Linked DNA regions of Chroogloeocystis siderophila 5.2 s.c.1. The main gene of each other region encodes a partner of the protein of the gene in region 2 in a complex. Links are inferred from orthologs where the notes say so. Each region holds a gene or a part of one and is shown on either strand. Other genes may lie near its edges. The genes, in order: NIES1031_RS13745, ureC and ureA.

Region 1 (4,362 bases), on a different replicon or contig from region 2:
CTGGGAAATTACCCGCTTTGGTCGCAGTGCTAGGGGAGAGAAGTTTTTACAGGGAAACTGGCGATCGCATACCGAAGTTTGGCAGCAACAACGTCCTTTATGGATAGATCGCCAACAGTTACGCCCAGATGCGAAAGTTATCGATAGCCCTCATGGTTTAGCTGGAAAATCGATCATTGGCAGTTTTGTTTGGATTGGACAACCTGTATCACCTGACGTGGTAGAAAAGGTGAGAATGTTATCCACGCTGAACCAAGGCGAAGCCGGTGTTACGCGCTTAACGACAGGTTTACTCTGTCGCTATCGCGGTGACTCGACAACTGAGGTGCGCCAATGGTTTACTGAAATTTGGCATTTGCTACGATTATCTTCGCTAGGAAAACCAGGCTATCAATCGCGAGTTTGGCAAATCGAAAGGAACTGACTTTTATGCAACTGACACCACAAGAAAAAGATAAGCTACTTATTTTTACTGCTGCTTTACTCGCCGAACGACGCAAACAACGAGGCTTAAAATTAAATTATCCTGAAGCGGTAGCCTATATTTCTGCGGCAATTTTAGAAGGCGCGCGCGACGGACGTACGGTTGCAGAATTGATGAGTTTTGGTACAAATTTGTTAACCCGCGCAGAAGTCATGGATGGTGTCGCGGAAATGATACTAGAAGTGCAAGTTGAAGCAACATTTCCTGATGGAACAAAACTCGTCACCGTTCATAATCCCATTCGCTGATTTAAACTGTACATATTTGATTTTTCAATAACGAAGACATAGGGCGATAGTGGCGCGTAGAAGTTTCCTCTAATTTCGATTTTTTGTATTTAATTAAATAGGAAATCGGTTATTTGTTTATCAAAGCTACAATGCTTGAAACGTTAGCCATTGCTGCAAGTAACAGAAAAAGAATAGTTATAACAAAGCAAAATTATCCGCTGATATAATGAAATGTGAACAATTTTAGAGTTTGAAAATTCACTCTTAGCTAATTAAGTGCTATGAGTTTGTCCTGAAATAAATAGAAGAGTAGAATTCAAGAACGTCTACATTAATCGAAGCGCAATGATTCCAGGAGAGTTGTTAGTACAACAAGGTGATATAGAACTCAATGCGGGGCGTCAAACCCTACGAATTAAAGTTGCTAATCGCGGCGATCGCCCGATTCAAGTTGGTTCGCACTTTCATTTTTATGAAGTAAATCAAGCGTTAGACTTTGATCGTGCGCGATCGCGCGGGATGCGGCTGGATATTCCTGCGGGTACAGCAGTACGCTTTGAACCTGGAGACGAGAAAGAAGTGGTTTTAGTCCCTGTAGTTGGCAGTCGTCACATCTATGGCTTCAATGGTAGAGTTAACGGCGCGTTAGAGGGCTAAACTGCACGTTTAATAATTTATCGCAATCACATCAATCAGCTTTCCACTTGATTCTTATATTGATTTTTATCGAGTGGTAATTTTTTATTAGAGTATCGCTCATAACCATAAGTGGAAACAATCAGCGTGAAGAGTGATTTTTTGTTTAAATTTCAAACCTAACCTTTGTTAGAAGATGAATTATTAGCTTTAGTTTAAGATTATTAATACAATGTATGAACAACCTTTATATGTACTTGCGGTTGTAGAATGCACCAATTTCGATATGTTCCTTGGTTAGAAATGCTAACTACGTATTATCCATGCCTTTGACGCTTCTCGTCGTTGATGACGATCTCGGAACTCGTTTGTCGATCAGCGACTACTTGGAAATGTCTGGCTATTCAGTGCTAACAGCCGCTGATGGTCAAGAAGCGTTGGCGATGGTAGAAACATACCATCCTCACTTAATGGTGACAGATATTGTCATGCCACGAATGAATGGCTATGAGTTAGTGCGTCATGTTCGTCAGCATCCCAAGTTTCGCTTGTTACCTGTGATATTTTTAACAGCAAGAAATAAAACCGAAGAAAGAATCGCTGGTTATCAATCAGGGGCTGATTTATATCTACCTAAACCTTTTGAATTAAATGAACTTGGTGCTGCGATTCGTAATTTGCTAGAGCGATCGCAAATTATTCAATCAGAGGCACGTTTGTCGTACGAAGAAGGTTTACGGGTGAATTCCCACACTTTAGTAGGACACGAAGGGGAAACGCTAGAAGTTCCTATCAAGCTAACTCAACGCGAACAACAAGTCGCCGTTTTACTAACGCACGGTCTTTCCAACGCTGAAATTGGCAGTCGATTGCACCTCAGTCCGCGTACAGTTGAAAAATATGTCAGTAGCTTGTTTCGGAAAACCTCAACGAGTAATCGTGCCGAATTAGTTGGTTTTGTGATGAAATACCGCCTATTACAATAATAGACTTCCTGCATGAATCACAAATGCCTTCCAACTGAAGTTGGGGACTACAAAACAAAGTGTCCGAAGGTACACTTAAACAAGACTTTTAATAGTCAGTCCACGGAAGTAGACAGGCTTTAATTAGTTGCGAATTTATTCACAATCACATTCATGCAGTAGGTCTAATGATGATTCAAGGATGATACGTCTTTAACTTCTTGAAGTAAGCCAGTGCAAGCATCAAGGAGAATATCAATAACGTAGTTAAAGCCTTGTGCGCCTCCATAATAAGGGTCTGGGACTTCTTCAATGTTATGCTGCGAGCAATAGTCACACATTAACCGTACTTTCTCGCGATATTGACCAGTGCGATCAAGTGCGAGAATATCTTGGTAATTTTCGCGGTCCATTGCCAGAATTAAATCAAATTCTTCCAAATCAGACTTCTGTAACTTCCGTGCATTTCCTTGGAGTTTAATTCCCAACTTACTTGCTGCGGCGATCGCCATGCGTCGATCTGGTGGACTTCCGATGTGATAACCACCTGTACCTGCTGAGTCACAGATAATACTTCCGTTGAGGTTTTCCTCATCAAGTAGATGATTCATGATATTCTCCGCTGCCGGAGAACGACAGATATTTCCAAGACAAACAAATAGCAGTTTGTAAGGCATTTTGAGGAGTTAGAGGTCAGAGGTCGGAGTTCAGGGGATGGAAAGCAGAGGATAGTAGTTAGAGTGATGAGTTACTCGTTGAGAGTGATGAGTTTAAGAGAGTTATAAGTTAAAACACTTCTTTTAATAAATGCCTCTAACATCTTTCTTCGCTTTCCAAAACTCTTCCACTAGTTACTCTTTCACTCCCCCGTTGCTCCTCGCCCCTAGCTCTTAGTTTACATTCCCATTCCTGGCAATTCTAAACCGCTTGTTAATTCTTCCATGCGTTCGCGCATTGTAGCGGTAGATTTGTTGTAAGCATCTTTCATAGCTATGGTGACTAGATCCGAAAGTACTTCTGCGCCTTCATTGAGTGCTTCTGGGGCTATTTCAACACTCTGAGGCTCTTGATTACCGCTAAGGACGACCTTAACTAACCCACCGCCAGCTTCGCCAGCGATCTGCATTTGCTCAAGTTCTTCTTGCAGCCTTTTGGCACCTTCTTGTACTTGTTGTGCCTTTTTAAAAGCATCGGCTAGTTCTTTCATTTTCCCTATACCGAAGCCAAAACCTTTTCCTTGTGTCATATAAAGATTGACCGCGTTGCAAATTGGATACAAAGTTCCATTAAATTATAGATGCCCTGATATCGAGTTGAGAGGATTTGTAAAGGGGTCGGAGGTCAGAGGTCGGAGGTCAGGGGTGTAGACAAGTCAGAAAATCATCCTGATTCCTGCTTTTTCTAGTCAAATTCACCCAAGATTTTTACTTCTGGCTCTAACAAAATAGACCAATGCTGCTGTACTTGGTCTTGAATATGGTTAACTAACTGCAAAATGTCGCTGGCTTTAGCACCGCCACAGTTAAGAATAAAGTTGGCGTGGCGTTCAGCGATTTGTGCGCCACCGATTTTGTAGCCTTTAAGACCTGTTTGCTCGATTAACCATCCAGCAGTATACGGTAAAGGATTGCGGAACACGCTACCACAACTTGGCAAATGGTACGGTTGGCTTGTGCGGCGTTGTTCGAGGTGTTGGCTAGTAGTTGCTAGAACTTGCTCAGGGTCAGCACCTGGTTGCAGTTGAAAGGTGGCTTGAGTTACTAAACGTAGAGGTTTACCCAAGCCAGCAGCGATATTTGCTTGCAGTACCGATGTCCGATAGCGGTATTCTAATTGTTCCGGCGCGAGCGTTTCTACCTCACCGTTAGGAGAAAGAACCTGAGCGCTTACCAAGATATCAGCGATACAGCTTTTATGCGCGCCAGCGTTCATGACTACCGCGCCCCCGACACTACCAGGAATACCTACAGCCCATTCTAAGCCTTGCCAACCGCGTTCAGCCGCTTGCCATGCTAAACGTGGTAAAGGTTCTCCCGCAGCAACTGTG
Region 2 (7,437 bases):
ATTTTACACTGGTCACATGACCAGTGGTTTGGTTTATCTTTTCACATTCGGTTTTCTTGGTGTTGGTCAACTGATAGACCTAGCTTTCATTCCTAGCATGGTGAATCGGCGTAATATTTATCTACGAGGACTACACGCCCAACAATCGCTGGAGTTAAATATTGGCAATATTCCTCGTCAGCAAAAGTTTCAAGCAAATGCCTCACCTTCAACAGCACATAGTCCGATGCAAAAGTTACTGCTAGCAGCTAAAAAAAACGGCGGACAACTATCGATCGCACAAGCAGCTATGTACACTGGGCTAGACCCGAAAGAAGCAAAAAAACTACTGCAAGAAGCTGAAAAAGTAGGATGCGCTGAAATTTGCAACGATCCTGTAACAGGTGCAATTCGTTATCGGTTTGATATATGAGTCTGAGATGAGAATGCAGTCAATGCTTTGTAAGGAGGCGATCGCATTTGCTTGATTATCTTGTGGTTCAACAGCTTTTATCTCAGCACTAGAACAGGCTAAAATACCGAAGTTTCTACTTTTAAATAACCTGTAAAAGTAAAAGGAGCATCGCATGAGTTATCGCATGGATCGTCGTGCTTACGCTGAGACATTTGGTCCGACAGTAGGCGATCGCGTGCGACTTGCAGATACCGAATTGATTATCGAAGTCGAACAAGACCTGACAACCTACGGTGATGAAGTCAAATTTGGCGGTGGTAAAGTGATTCGCGATGGTATGGGACAATCGCCAGTAGCGAATGCGGATGGTGCGGTCGATGTTGTGATTACAAATGCGTTAATTCTCGATTGGTGGGGAATCGTTAAAGCTGATATTGGCATTAAAGACGGCAAGATTTTCAAAATTGGCAAAGCGGGAAATCCTTACATTCAAGACAACGTAGATATCATTATTGGTCCTGGTACAGAAGCGATCGCCTCAGAAGGAATGATCCTCACGGCTGGCGGAATTGACGCGCACATTCACTTTATTTGTCCGCAACAGATTGAAACCGCGATCGCTTCTGGAGTCACGACAATGATCGGCGGCGGAACAGGTCCAGCGACAGGAACAAATGCGACAACTTGCACGCCAGGACCGTGGAATATTTACCGAATGCTGCAAGCTGCGGATGCCTTTCCAGTTAATTTAGGCTTTTTAGGGAAAGGAAATAGCAGTCAGCCGCAAGGACTTGTCGAACAATTACAAGCAGGTGCAATGGGCTTAAAACTTCATGAGGATTGGGGAACAACTCCCGCCGCGATTGATGTTTGCCTAAGTGTTGCCGATGAATACGACGTGCAAGTCGCGATTCACACTGATACACTCAACGAAGCCGGATTTGTCGAAGATACGATCGCCGCTTTCAAAAACCGTGTGATTCATACTTATCATACCGAGGGTGCGGGTGGCGGTCATGCACCAGATATCATCAAAGTTTGTGGAGAAGCCAACGTTTTACCTTCTTCTACCAATCCTACACGCCCTTATACGCTAAATACGCTGGACGAACACTTAGATATGTTGATGGTATGCCATCACCTCGATCCAGGAATTGCGGAAGATGTGGCGTTTGCTGAGTCGCGAATTCGTCGCGAAACAATCGCAGCAGAGGACATATTACACGATCTTGGTGCGTTTAGCATGATTTCTTCTGACTCACAGGCAATGGGAAGAGTCGGAGAAGTGATTATTCGGACTTGGCAAACCGCGCACAAAATGAAAGAACAGCGCGGTTCCCTCGCGGAAGATACCGCAGCAAACGACAACTTTCGTGCCAAGCGCTATGTTGCTAAATATACGATTAACCCCGCGATCGCGCATGGGATTTCTGAATATGTCGGTTCCGTAGAAGAAGGGAAACTTGCGGATTTGTGTTTGTGGCGTCCGGCGTTTTTTGGTGTCAAGCCGGAGATTGTCATCAAAGGCGGGGCGATCGCTTATGCGCAGATGGGAGACGCAAACGCGAGTATCCCTACACCACAACCTGTACATATGCGTCCAATGTTTGCAAGTTTTGGTGGGGCAATCGCCACAACTTCGCTGACTTTTGTTTCACAAGCCGCAAAAGACTTAGGAATCTCTCAACAACTTAACTTACAAAAAAACATCGTTGCTGTGTCTGGGACTCGCCAGCTAAGCAAAAGAGAAATGAAATTAAATGACTTTTTGCCTCACATCGAAGTCGATCCAGAAACTTATGAAGTCAAGGCAAATGGTGAATTACTCACGTGCGAACCTGCAACAACTTTACCTTTAGCACAACGCTACTTTCTCTTCTAAATTTGTTGGCTTGCACCTAAATCATCAACTTGTGTGAATGTAGGTTTATTCTTTTGAACAATCGTTAATCAAAAATCTACTACACATCGAATTACGGATAGTGCCTTACCTATCTGGTCAATGATTGCCGATGGTTACAGATATCGGAGTTTCACTCAAGAAAGATAAAGTTAATTTCTAAATTGCAGCAATTAAATTAGACAGCTAGCATCAGTTCGAGTTTGCTCTGCACGTATTAGCTGCTGTATCCTTTTGTTTATCTGTAGCTGCTGTTTGAGCGTACTATGGCTTTGCTGCTGATGACTAACTTGAATAGTAGTGAATCTCTTGAGTTAAGCAATCAATGGATTTGAACAAAATCATCTACTAGCAAGTTGGTATAAAAATAATCCTTCGTAGGTAGGAGGTCAAGCGCGCAGTTAGGAGGAAAAATAATACAGATGCAAGCTGTTAATAAAAATTAACTTAAGTATAAACATCTCTATTCCATGTCTTTCCAACCCTCTCGTGACAATATTCTTGTTGTAGACGATTCTCCAGATAATGTTTTTCTGATCCAAACTATTCTGGAAGAAGAAGGCTATAACATCTCCACTGCTGAGGATGGTCCTACAGCGTTAAGACTCGTTGAACAGTCGCCGCCACACTTGGTACTCCTTGATGTAATGATGCCAGGAATGGATGGTTTTGAGGTGACGCAACGCATCCGCCGTAACAATCAACTACCATTTATCCCAATTTTGCTGATTACAGCGTACGATCAGCCGAGTGTAGCCCAAGGATTAGACATGGGTGCAGACGATTTCATTCGTAAACCTGTGGAAGTTGATGAATTATTGGCACGCGTGCGATCGCTATTACGGCTAAAACACAGTGTAGACGAGCGCGACCAAATAGCCCGCCAACGCGAAGATTTTGTCTCGCGCCTAACGCACGATTTACGTACTCCTTTAGTCGCCGCAGATAGAATGCTGATGCTGTTTCAACAAGGTGCATTAGGCGAACTTTCACCGACGATGAAAGAAGCGATTACGACCATGGCACGTAGTAATCAAAACTTATTGCAAATGGTGAATACCTTATTAGAAGTGTACCGTTTTGAGGCAGATCGTAAAGTCTTAAACTTCGTGCCGGTTAATTTGCAAGAGGTACTATCCGAGGTTGTGAAGGAATTAGAACCGCTGGCGCAAGAAAAAAACCTACCTCTACAGTTTGAGGCGGAGGCGCCAGTCAACCTGAAAGTGATTGGCGATCGCTTGGAAATTCACCGTTTATTTACAAACTTAGTCGGAAATGCCATTAAGTTTACTGACTCTGGTTCGGTAAAGGTACGGATGAAGCCGTCTGAGAATGAAAACTCAGACGCATACATTACAGTTGAAGTTGCAGACACGGGTACAGGTATTCCTCAAGAAGAACAAGCGACCTTATTTGAAAGATTTCGCCAAGGAAGCCACAAACGTTCTGGTAGCGGTTTAGGACTTTACCTTTCACGTAGAATTGTAGAAGCTCACCAAGGTACGATCAATGTTAAATCAACGCCTGGTCAAGGTAGTGTGTTTATCGTTGACTTACCGATTGCTCAGTACATTCAGTGATAATTTCCTTCCTAATTAACTAGCTGGCTTAAATACCAGCTGGTACTAAAATAATAAAATTGTTCCCTTGGCTACAGCTAACTTAAACAACTATTAATCTCCCTTTGTCAATTAGAAATCATAAATCAATAGCATAATCAATTTATCTTAAGTATATAGTTAGCTTATCAATAACAAGAAGTTCAGGCTTGAAAATAGCCTGTAAAATAAAAATATTAAGAGATTATAAAAAGCTTAAAGTCAGAGGATATCGATGCTTGCTGAACTATCTATAAATGACATTATCCGCAGACAGCGTATTTGTTTCCAGAGTGGGAAAACAAAAAGTGTTGAGTTTCGGATTGAACAATTAAAAACGCTAAAGCGAGCAATTCAAGAGAATACAGACAGTATTGTAAAGGCGCTCAAAAAAGATTTATATAAACCAGAATTAGAAACATATGCTACAGAGATTAGCATTATACGAGAAATTGATTATGCATTGAAACATATTAAATCATGGGTAAAGCCCAAGAAAGTACGTCTTCCCCTCGAACAACTTCCTGGAACTGGATACATCTATCCCGAACCATTAGGAGTTGTCTTAGTTATTGGTCCGTGGAATTACCCGTTTCAGTTAATCATAGCGCCTTTAATTGGTGCGATCGCTGCTGGCAATTGTGTTATTGTTAAGCCTTCTGAAATTGCGCCAAACACCTCAGCAGTTGTTTCACAAATTGTTCAGAAATACTTTGACCCAACCTATATTGCGGTAGTAGAAGGCGGTATTGATGTTAGTAAACAACTCCTAGCAGAAAAGTTCGATCATATCTTTTTTACAGGTGGTACAGCCGTCGGTAAAATTGTGATGGAAGCCGCCGCAAAACATCTTACACCAGTCACTTTAGAATTAGGCGGTAAAAGTCCTTGCATTGTAGACAGCGATATTAATCTTGAACATACTGCGCGCAGAATAGCTTGGGGTAAATTTATCAACGCTGGACAAACGTGCATTGCACCCGATTATCTTTTAGTCAATCGTCAAATCAAGCCACAACTGCTTGATAGCTTACAAAAAGTTATCAAAGAATTTTATGGCGAAGATCCGCAACAGAGTTCTGACTATGCCAGAATTGTCAATCAAAAACAATTTTCACGTTTAGCCGAATTACTACACGATGGAGAAATCGTTACCGGAGGAACTACCAATTCGCGTGACTTTTATATTGCTCCAACGATTATTGATCGCGTCTCACTGGAAAAGCCAGTGATGCAAGAAGAAATTTTTGGTCCAATTTTACCAATTATCGAATACAGCGATTTGAGCGAAGCGATCGCCATTATCAACGAAAAGCCAAAACCTTTAGCGTTGTACTTGTTTTCGCGCAACAAGGATATTCAACAGCGAGTTTTACAAGAAACTTCTTCTGGCGGTGTTTGTATTAACGACACTGTAATGCAAGTTGGCGTTTCATCTTTACCGTTTGGTGGTGTCGGAGATAGCGGAATCGGAAGATACCACGGTAAGGCGAGTTTTGATACGTTATCGCATGAAAAAAGCGTCTTAAAGAAATCTTTTTGGCTTGATTTAAAATGGCGTTATGCGCCCTATGCAGGTAAACTAGACTTAATCAAACGGTTAATCGGCTAGTTGAAGAGGTCAGGGGTCGGTGTTTAAAACATCACTCCTTCCCCTGATTGTTACTTATGAAACTTTACAACCCAAAGAAACCACTATAGCGTTCTTCCGCCCAGGGTTCGCCGCGTCGGTGATAGCCGTTACGTTCCCAAAAGCCCGACTCTTCATGGTCGAGAAATTCCAAACCGTTGATCCACTTAGCGCTTTTCCAAGCATACAGATGCGGAACAACCAGCCGCAATGGACCGCCATGTTCTGCGGGTAGCGGTTCGCCAAATAGCGTATGCGCAAAAAAGTTTTCTTCACGAACAAAGTCTTCCAAGGGAAGATTTGTGGTGTAACCTCCGTAGCAGTGTTCCATCACATGGATTGCTTTGGGGTCAACCTCGATTAACTGCATAAAATCTGTCACCTTGACGCCAGTCCACTTTACATCGAGTTTAGACCAGCGCGTTACGCAATGAAAATCCGCAGTAAATTCGTGTTGTGGCAGTGCCATAAAATCGGACATAGTAAACGTCGCCGGTTTGGCTAGACCCCATACCCGAAACCGCCATTCTTCTAAGTCAATTTTGGGCGTTTGACCGTAGGTTAAGACGGGAAACCCTTTTGTTAAATACTGACCAGGTGGAACGCGATCGCTTTGTTCGCCTCCTGGTTTTTGAAAAAATTTTCCTAGCATTTGCTTGGGTAGATTACGTTGTGAGATATACTTAACTTCATTTTGAGATAAAACTCTTGAAATAGGCAGGAGAAAACCTCAAGCTGAAGCTTTGATCATCTTGATATTTACCTAACAACGCTTATTGCTACTTGTCACAATCAAGTCAACGCGTGTCTATTCCTCGTCTTCAGTTTCTTCTTCCTTGGAAGGATAGACAAACGTAGAGCGTCCAGTCAAAATTGATTTGCCTAAAGACAGCGCTTTTTGTGCTTCCACTGCTGCTTTACGTCTCCAAGTTGCTCTTCTTTGGTCGCGTTTCGATTTAGATGTCTTCTTCTTAGGAACAGCCATAATACGTTACACCGCTTTTCACAACCTTTCTATTCTAGAGCATGAATACTACTACACAGTTGTGTTGTGGCAAAAACCTCTAAATCACGCAATTTACAAAAGTAAGTAGGCAACCCTGATATAATAATCTGTCTTTGATTCAATACTTCAATCACCAAATAGCATCGCAAGACGAGTTAGTTTTGGTTAACTTCCGGAATATTCCCCAACGAAGCATCATTTGTTGGTATTGGTGAAGTTGGCACATTCGGATTTAGATTATTAGGTTGCAGTGTGGTACTTGGATCTGTTGTGCTATTGACTGGAACTATATTCGGAGTAGTATTATTACTTGTCTCTGGAACAGGAGCGTCACCAGGGATGAGTGTGGGTAATTCAGGAGTTGGTGTTTCTACAGGTACGATCGCGGGTGCTTCGATTCCTGCATCTTCAGGCATTTCTTCTATTGTTTGTGCTGGTTTATTATCAGACTCGCGAATGAACCGATCTATTTGCTCCATTTCTGGCGTGATTTCAGGAGTCGCCGTAGTCGTCGTTTGCGGCTGATTTGTGTTTCCTGGAACGCTATCAAATCCCAACAGCATTTTTGCGGTTGAGAAGTATTTCATTTGGTCTTTCGTTTCTGCTTTACTGTACTGCCATTCGTTACGGCTAATTTCTAGAGACAAAACAGGCGCGATCGCACCGTAACTATCTGCAACAATCATGACTGATATTGCGGGTGTATGTCGATCCTGACTAAAGCGTTGTTTCACCGCAGTCACGGCGACAGTTTCTGCCCGATTCATCAAACTTTCGTAGCTTTCCTGCGGCTGCCGATTAACTTTAAGATTCATGCGCGCTGGTGTAACTTGCGTCGTTGAAATCGGTTGTGTTGTTTGTGCGATCGCTTGAAAATTTCCTAAAACCTCCCCTCCTAGTCCAACTAAT
Region 3 (7,464 bases), on a different replicon or contig from region 2:
ATTGCGGTTAACGACAAATATCAACTCCGCAGCTTAAGCTACACCGCAGATATTGCCACAAATGGCAAAGAAGTGTTGGCACTACTAGAAAAAGTTCCTTACAAATTGCTAAATACTATTATGACTCGCTTAGAAGCGCAAACTGAGCTAAACCGTTTAAGTAGTGCAAATAATCATGCGATCGCCCCCCAACTACTAGCTTCCACTGAATCACCAAATCATACATCTAAACTAAAAATTTTGCTAGCTGAAGATAACTTAATTAATCAAAAAGTCGCGCTCAAGCAACTTCAAGCTTTGGGATATACTGCTGATGTTGCTGCAAATGGACAGGAAGTTTTAGACCTAATTGAAAAAAATCCCTACGACTTAATTTTGATGGATTGCCAAATGCCAACTCTTGATGGTATCGCAGCAACAATCGAAATTCGCCGCTGGGGAAAAAGCCGTTTTGCGAATGAGCGACAACCAATCATTGTGGCAATGACAGCTAATGCAATGCAAGAAGACCAACAAAGGTGTCTCGATGCAGGGATGAATGATTATCTTAGCAAACCAGTCATCAAAGAAAAGTTAGCTGCGGTAGTAGAGCGTTGGAGTTGTCATTTAGAACAAGCAGCAACTGTACAGCAAGACACAATAACTAATTCTGTCGTTCGCTTAATTGACTGGCAACAACTGCATCAACTTTCAGAAGGTAGCAAAGAATTTGAAATTGAATTATTACAGATGTTTGTTGAAGATACCCAAGCACGTTTGGAAATCTTAAAAACAGCAATTGCTAACGCTGATTTGCAGCAAATTGAGCAACAAGCCCATCATCTTAAAGGTGCTAGCGCTAATGTTGGAGCTACACCTATGCACGTAGCTGCTGCAACACTTGAACAAAAAATGCGCAGTCAAAATATGATAGGTGCTAATGAGTTAGCCGCAGAAATTGAAGCATTTAATAAGCGTCTTCAAAGTTTTTTAATCGCTCAAAATGTTTAAGTTATGCAGTTTTTTTTTCATATACAAGCAGTAGCGATCGCCTGCTACACGTGTATAGCTGATCTCATCCGCGAGTAAAGACATAATCTTCAAACCGCGTCCTCTCTCACCCTCATTTTTTTCAATCTCAGGAAGTTCTTTGAGTTTTTGCTCTATGTCAAACGCTACACCGTATGCCCAAATATAAATTTCTATTGCCTCAGTATTTCTGATTGCTTCTAATAAAATCGGAGTTTCTTTAGGCAGCCCTCGATGCGCGTGCTCGACAATATTCGTAAAACCTTCTTGTAGCAATGTTTGACACTGCCACCATATTTTTATATCAGTATTCTCTGGATAATTTAATTGCTCAAACCATGAAATAACCTGCGATGCAACTGAAAGATCGGTATTAACTTGGAGATTTATTTTGTTAAACAATTGTCAATCAACCAAATTTTAAATAATATATAAACTATAGCAGATTTAAATCACTAAAGCAAAATTAATAAGTTTTTACACACGTGAATATTTATTTTTTTTATGTTTAAAATCCTCATTATTGATGACGATCCTACAATTCGAGTAGTCCTCAAAAGAGCATTACAAAACCAAGGCTATGATGTCATAGTTGTTAGTGATGGTGAAGCGGGAATTAGCCAAGCACAACAAATACATCCAGCGCTAATTATTTGTGATTGGATGATGACTCATTTGAATGGACTGGATGTATGTCGTTTAATCAAAGCTAATCCAAAACTAGCTACGACTTTTTTTATTCTACTCACTGCACGTGGAAAAGTTGAAGATCGAATCATGGGGCTTGATGCGGGAGCCGATGATTTCTTAGCGAAACCAATTGACGTCAATGAATTAAAAGCACGAGTACGAGCAGGATTACGTTTATATCAACTCAATCAAGATTTACAAGCCCAAAAGCAATCTTTAGAAAAACTCAATCAAGATTTACAACATCAAAAACAACTTTTAGAAACCGAATTAGCCGAAGCAAGTAGCTATGTGCGATCGCTTCTTCCTGCACCCCTTAAAGGAACTGTAACAACCGAAAGCTTATTTATTCCTTCCACGCAACTCGGAGGCGATTGCTTTGATTACTACTGGTTAGATGACCAGCATTTAGTTATTTATTTACTCGATGTTTCAGGACACGGTGTAGGTTCAGCATTGCTATCTGTGTCAGTACTAAATATGTTGCGATCGCAATCTTTGCCTAACACCAATTTTTATCAACCTAATGCAGTTTTAAAATCGCTGAATAACACTTTTCAAATGAGCGACCATGGCGAAAAATACTTCACAATCTGGTATGGAGTATATAATCGCATTCAGCGCCAACTTAGTTATGCTAGTGCTGGTCATCCACCCGCTATTTTATTAGCAAGTACGACTGCAAATCTGCAAGTCAAGCAGTTAGATTCATCAGGTTTACCTATCGGCTTTTTACCTGAGACTGAATTTGAACAAGACGTTATATATTTACAAGAAAAGAGTACTGTATATATTTTTAGTGATGGCGCTTACGAAATTTTTCAACCTGATGGTAGGATTTGGGGAAAAAAAGCCTTCATCCGGTTGATAGTCGATTCACACCAACAAAACATACATTTGAAGCAGATCCTAAACCAGCTTCAAGCTTTAAATCATGGCAATAATTTTGATGATGACCTTTCTTTAATAAGAATTAATTTTAAGTGATTCGATTTGAACCTAATTATGAAATTATACGAAATTACTCACTACTACTTTAAAATCTTGCTGATTGGGTTACTAAATATTTAGAAAATTTTGTACATATTGGTTATTTCAAGTAACAATTGAGAAAGTCCAAAAGTTGAATAATTTTAATGTAAATCATTATTTTGTTCAGTTAAATTGAGCAAAATAATCTTATTTTCTATAAATATGAGAAAATCAACTACTTGTTGGCTAAGACTCTTTGATTAAATTCATCTTGATCGGCAAAAACCTCAAAAACGCGATCCATTTTTGTTAGTTCAAATAACATTTTTACCTGATTGTTGACTGAACAAACAAATAGTTTCCCACCAGCACTACGTACTGTTTTCATTGCAGAAACTAAAGCTCCTAAACCAGAACTATCAATAAAATTCACCTTTTGCAGATCAATTAATACAATATCAGCACCAGCAGCAACGACATCACTAACTTCTCGCCGAAATTGATTACCTCTAATACCATCTAAAATACCTAAAGGCTGCACAATTTTGATAGAATTCATAGTTTTTAGTTTTATTGTCAACTTATTTTCACTTTGCTATTTTGGCATTGATTTAATTTATCGGCAAGATATAAATACAGGGATTTTACATAAATAATGACTTATTTACGTTTTCTTCAACATGATATTCATTCACCTCAATTCAGTACTTAAATAATAATGAATGCTAAAGCATATTATTAGCTTTATCAGAATTCATGAAAGTGAAGCCTCATTAAGTTTGCAATTGCACTTGACCCGCCTTACAACTTTATTCTTCCCAGTCGCAAAATAGAATCAATACACCGACACTAAAAGCTAATCCGCACTTGACCTGTTAGCGAACTGCCACCGTAAGCACTACCGCCAGTATCTTGATTGCGGGCGTTACTAAAGCTATAATCAAGGTCTGCTTCAATATCATTAGAAATTTTTGCTGTACATCGCGCTTGATAACTATTCGCGTTGTCCATTTCTCCTCGCAGGCGTTGTTGTCCTAAATTAGCCGCAAGTCGGCAACGTAAAAAATTAAAAACGTCTCCTTCCCAAGCTACCTCAGCGTTATAAACTAAAAAATCTGGTAGCGAAAAGCAACCACTCGTGCGTTCAAAGTCGTTTGTATAATTCCAAGTGAATAAATTTGCTGCAACGCTAAATTGACCAAATTGACGCTCTAACCGACTAAAAGATTGCCACTCTGAATTACCATCGTTGTAACTACCCCAGCGCAATGTCGAAAAAAAAAGCTGGTATCGCGATCAATTTGCCAATATAAACTTGGTTCCAATCGCCAAGCTGTAATTTGATTTTCTAACGTTTGCGCATTAAATTTATACGAACCCTGTTCCAAAGCCGCTGATAACACAACACCTGATCGCAATTCACCGGAAGGTGCAACTTTTACGACAATTGGAGCATCAAGTTTCGCACTAAAATTGAGTGCTGGCGGTAGACGATCAAATATATCAACCGCCACTGCGGTTTGTAGTGTCATCTCACCAACTTTTCCCGCCCATCCTACTTGAAACGGAATATTTGTAATCGATGCAAGAGTCGGTTCGTCAAAGTAATTAAATCCTGTCTTGAACGTGAGAGTTGCATCATTAGATAGACGAAACTGGATTGTTGGCTCAATCAATAAATTGCGATCGCCAAAGTTATCTGTCTGATGGCGAAAGTCAGTTTGAATACTTTCTAAAACAGGTGCTGTCGTTGATTCGGTAACTGTAGGTGGTACGCTTAAATCTTGTGGAGGTTTTGGTGGTAGTGGCGGCGGCGATCGCAGGCTGGGATTGAAGTTTTCAGGTGCAGCAATTAATATTGGACAGAGTGTGACTTGCCCCGCTATCCCCAGTGAACAGACGTTTTTCTGTAGGTTCTCCCCCAGAATTGGGAACTGAAAGGGAAAACTTCCCAGTAGCAGCGTTTGATTGAGTTGCTGCTAATATCCATATGCTCAAGCTGCCAATTATGCTCCATTGTCGCAAACTAAAATACATAGTCCGTCAATGGATGACTTCGTTTCATATTTACTGATGACATAATTGCAGATTGTAGATAATTCACCATGACAACAAAACTAGCGCTAACTTAGCAAAGCATCCAACCGAGTTCTTACTGAGAAAGCTTGCTAGGTTCATGATTTCAAATTTTATAATTAAGCAAATTTACGCTATAGAATTCAAAAGATTTGTGCCTAACGTGTCACACTACCTGCATAAGGTCATCAAAATATGTCGCGCTTGCTAGAACTCAACAATTCTCAGGAGCCTAATTCTTGGCACGGTAGCTTAAATATGGTGTATAACTGGGTTGATGGTGCGACGACAGTAACTCACCAACAAATGCAAGCACCGTTAAAAGTCCAAAGACCTTTTTATCCCGAAGGAGCAGAAGTTTGTCATAGCGTCATTTTACACACCGCTGGTGGTGTTGTCGGTGGCGACAAGCTTTCGCTTAATTTTCACCTACAACAAAAAGCGCACACACTTATTACAACCGCCGCTGCCAGTAAGATTTATCGCAGTAATGGCTGGGAAGCCGGGCAGAATATTCAGGTACAAGTTGACAGTAATGCTTGCTTAGAGTGGTTTCCGCAAGAAACTATTGTGTTTAATGGTGCAATCTATCGGCAGGATTTACGTGTAGAATTAGCACCTGGTGCTACCTGGACAGGCTGGGAAATTACCCGCTTTGGTCGCAGTGCTAGGGGAGAGAAGTTTTTACAGGGAAACTGGCGATCGCATACCGAAGTTTGGCAGCAACAACGTCCTTTATGGATAGATCGCCAACAGTTACGCCCAGATGCGAAAGTTATCGATAGCCCTCATGGTTTAGCTGGAAAATCGATCATTGGCAGTTTTGTTTGGATTGGACAACCTGTATCACCTGACGTGGTAGAAAAGGTGAGAATGTTATCCACGCTGAACCAAGGCGAAGCCGGTGTTACGCGCTTAACGACAGGTTTACTCTGTCGCTATCGCGGTGACTCGACAACTGAGGTGCGCCAATGGTTTACTGAAATTTGGCATTTGCTACGATTATCTTCGCTAGGAAAACCAGGCTATCAATCGCGAGTTTGGCAAATCGAAAGGAACTGACTTTTATGCAACTGACACCACAAGAAAAAGATAAGCTACTTATTTTTACTGCTGCTTTACTCGCCGAACGACGCAAACAACGAGGCTTAAAATTAAATTATCCTGAAGCGGTAGCCTATATTTCTGCGGCAATTTTAGAAGGCGCGCGCGACGGACGTACGGTTGCAGAATTGATGAGTTTTGGTACAAATTTGTTAACCCGCGCAGAAGTCATGGATGGTGTCGCGGAAATGATACTAGAAGTGCAAGTTGAAGCAACATTTCCTGATGGAACAAAACTCGTCACCGTTCATAATCCCATTCGCTGATTTAAACTGTACATATTTGATTTTTCAATAACGAAGACATAGGGCGATAGTGGCGCGTAGAAGTTTCCTCTAATTTCGATTTTTTGTATTTAATTAAATAGGAAATCGGTTATTTGTTTATCAAAGCTACAATGCTTGAAACGTTAGCCATTGCTGCAAGTAACAGAAAAAGAATAGTTATAACAAAGCAAAATTATCCGCTGATATAATGAAATGTGAACAATTTTAGAGTTTGAAAATTCACTCTTAGCTAATTAAGTGCTATGAGTTTGTCCTGAAATAAATAGAAGAGTAGAATTCAAGAACGTCTACATTAATCGAAGCGCAATGATTCCAGGAGAGTTGTTAGTACAACAAGGTGATATAGAACTCAATGCGGGGCGTCAAACCCTACGAATTAAAGTTGCTAATCGCGGCGATCGCCCGATTCAAGTTGGTTCGCACTTTCATTTTTATGAAGTAAATCAAGCGTTAGACTTTGATCGTGCGCGATCGCGCGGGATGCGGCTGGATATTCCTGCGGGTACAGCAGTACGCTTTGAACCTGGAGACGAGAAAGAAGTGGTTTTAGTCCCTGTAGTTGGCAGTCGTCACATCTATGGCTTCAATGGTAGAGTTAACGGCGCGTTAGAGGGCTAAACTGCACGTTTAATAATTTATCGCAATCACATCAATCAGCTTTCCACTTGATTCTTATATTGATTTTTATCGAGTGGTAATTTTTTATTAGAGTATCGCTCATAACCATAAGTGGAAACAATCAGCGTGAAGAGTGATTTTTTGTTTAAATTTCAAACCTAACCTTTGTTAGAAGATGAATTATTAGCTTTAGTTTAAGATTATTAATACAATGTATGAACAACCTTTATATGTACTTGCGGTTGTAGAATGCACCAATTTCGATATGTTCCTTGGTTAGAAATGCTAACTACGTATTATCCATGCCTTTGACGCTTCTCGTCGTTGATGACGATCTCGGAACTCGTTTGTCGATCAGCGACTACTTGGAAATGTCTGGCTATTCAGTGCTAACAGCCGCTGATGGTCAAGAAGCGTTGGCGATGGTAGAAACATACCATCCTCACTTAATGGTGACAGATATTGTCATGCCACGAATGAATGGCTATGAGTTAGTGCGTCATGTTCGTCAGCATCCCAAGTTTCGCTTGTTACCTGTGATATTTTTAACAGCAAGAAATAAAACCGAAGAAAGAATCGCTGGTTATCAATCAGGGGCTGATTTATATCTACCTAAACCTTTTGAATTAAATGAACTTGGTGCTGCGATTCGTAATTTGCTAGAGCGATCGCAAATTATTCAATCAGAGGCACGTTTGTCGTACGAAGA

Evidence for each region.
Region 1: the proteins of ureC (region 2) and NIES1031_RS13745 are in contact, whole or in part, in a crystal structure (PDB 6ZO0), measured with the Sporosarcina pasteurii proteins. The link is inferred for Chroogloeocystis siderophila 5.2 s.c.1 from one-to-one orthologs. Residues at the interface, in WP_115362090.1 of Sporosarcina pasteurii: Met1, Lys2, Ile3, Asn4, Arg5, Gln6, Tyr8, Ala9, Tyr12, Gly13, Pro14, Thr15, Val16, Gly17, Asp18, Gln19, Val20, Arg21, Ala23, Asp24, Asp26, Trp28, Thr37, Tyr38, Gly39, Asp40, Glu41, Asn43, Gly47, Lys48; in WP_115364121.1 of Sporosarcina pasteurii: Val2, Pro3, Gly4, Glu5, Tyr6, Arg7, Val8, Ala9, Glu10, Gly11, Glu12, Ile13, Glu14, Ile15, Asn16, Arg19, Gly37, Ser38, His39, Ile40, Arg60, Asn62, Ile63, Pro64, Ser65, Gly66, Thr67, Leu84, Gly85, Gly86.
Region 3: the proteins of ureC (region 2) and ureA are in contact, whole or in part, in a crystal structure (PDB 4CEU), measured with the Sporosarcina pasteurii proteins. The link is inferred for Chroogloeocystis siderophila 5.2 s.c.1 from one-to-one orthologs. Residues at the interface, in WP_115362090.1 of Sporosarcina pasteurii: Lys441, Phe442, Asp463, Pro464, Ser465, Ala466, Ser467, Ile468, Thr470, Pro471, Gln472, Pro473, Met475, Arg477, Gln565, Arg566, Tyr567, Phe568, Leu569, Phe570; in WP_115362093.1 of Sporosarcina pasteurii: Ala6, Glu9, Lys10, Ile13, Ala16, Leu19, Arg23, Asn31, Tyr32, Pro33, Glu34, Val36, Thr40, Met44, Met70, Glu71, Val73, Met76, Asp78, Gln81, Ala82, Glu83, Leu92.

Annotation. Positions count from the first base shown.
Region 1 is NZ_MRCC01000010.1:152,553-156,914, reverse strand. Bases 1-2,715 are described here. They hold NIES1031_RS13745 (urease subunit beta), read left to right. Parts: upstream 1-1,059; coding sequence 1,060-1,371; downstream 1,372-2,715. Other genes in these bases: NIES1031_RS13735 (low molecular weight protein-tyrosine-phosphatase), read right to left, coding at 2,501-2,715; NIES1031_RS13740 (response regulator transcription factor), read left to right, coding at 1,674-2,336; ureA (urease subunit gamma), read left to right, coding at 430-732; NIES1031_RS13755 (urease accessory protein UreD), read left to right, coding at 1-424. Outside these bases: more of NIES1031_RS13735, read right to left, coding at 2,716-2,992; NIES1031_RS13730 (YbaB/EbfC family nucleoid-associated protein), read right to left, coding at 3,211-3,561; murB (UDP-N-acetylmuramate dehydrogenase), read right to left, coding at 3,717-4,362.
Region 2 is NZ_MRCC01000003.1:226,739-234,175, reverse strand. What follows is about bases 1-2,921. They hold ureC (urease subunit alpha), read left to right. Parts: upstream 1-566; coding sequence 567-2,276; downstream 2,277-2,921. Other genes in these bases: NIES1031_RS04450 (ATP-binding response regulator), read left to right, coding at 2,765-2,921; NIES1031_RS04460 (TM2 domain-containing protein), read left to right, coding at 1-412. Outside these bases: more of NIES1031_RS04450, read left to right, coding at 2,922-3,874; NIES1031_RS04445 (aldehyde dehydrogenase), read left to right, coding at 4,128-5,504; NIES1031_RS04440 (sulfite oxidase-like oxidoreductase), read right to left, coding at 5,569-6,174; rpmF (50S ribosomal protein L32), read right to left, coding at 6,331-6,507; NIES1031_RS04430 (hypothetical protein), read right to left, coding at 6,684-7,437.
Region 3 is NZ_MRCC01000010.1:154,835-162,298, reverse strand. Bases 4,517-7,464 are described here. They hold ureA (urease subunit gamma), read left to right. Parts: upstream 4,517-5,813; coding sequence 5,814-6,116; downstream 6,117-7,464. Other genes in these bases: NIES1031_RS13740 (response regulator transcription factor), read left to right, coding at 7,058-7,464; NIES1031_RS13745 (urease subunit beta), read left to right, coding at 6,444-6,755; NIES1031_RS13755 (urease accessory protein UreD), read left to right, coding at 4,942-5,808. Also shown: NIES1031_RS13780 (PAS domain S-box protein), read left to right, coding at 1-990; NIES1031_RS13775 (ATP-binding protein), read right to left, coding at 970-1,410; NIES1031_RS13770 (PP2C family protein-serine/threonine phosphatase), read left to right, coding at 1,513-2,685; NIES1031_RS13765 (STAS domain-containing protein), read right to left, coding at 2,906-3,244; NIES1031_RS23825 (hypothetical protein), read right to left, coding at 3,520-3,939; NIES1031_RS23820 (hypothetical protein), read right to left, coding at 3,882-4,346.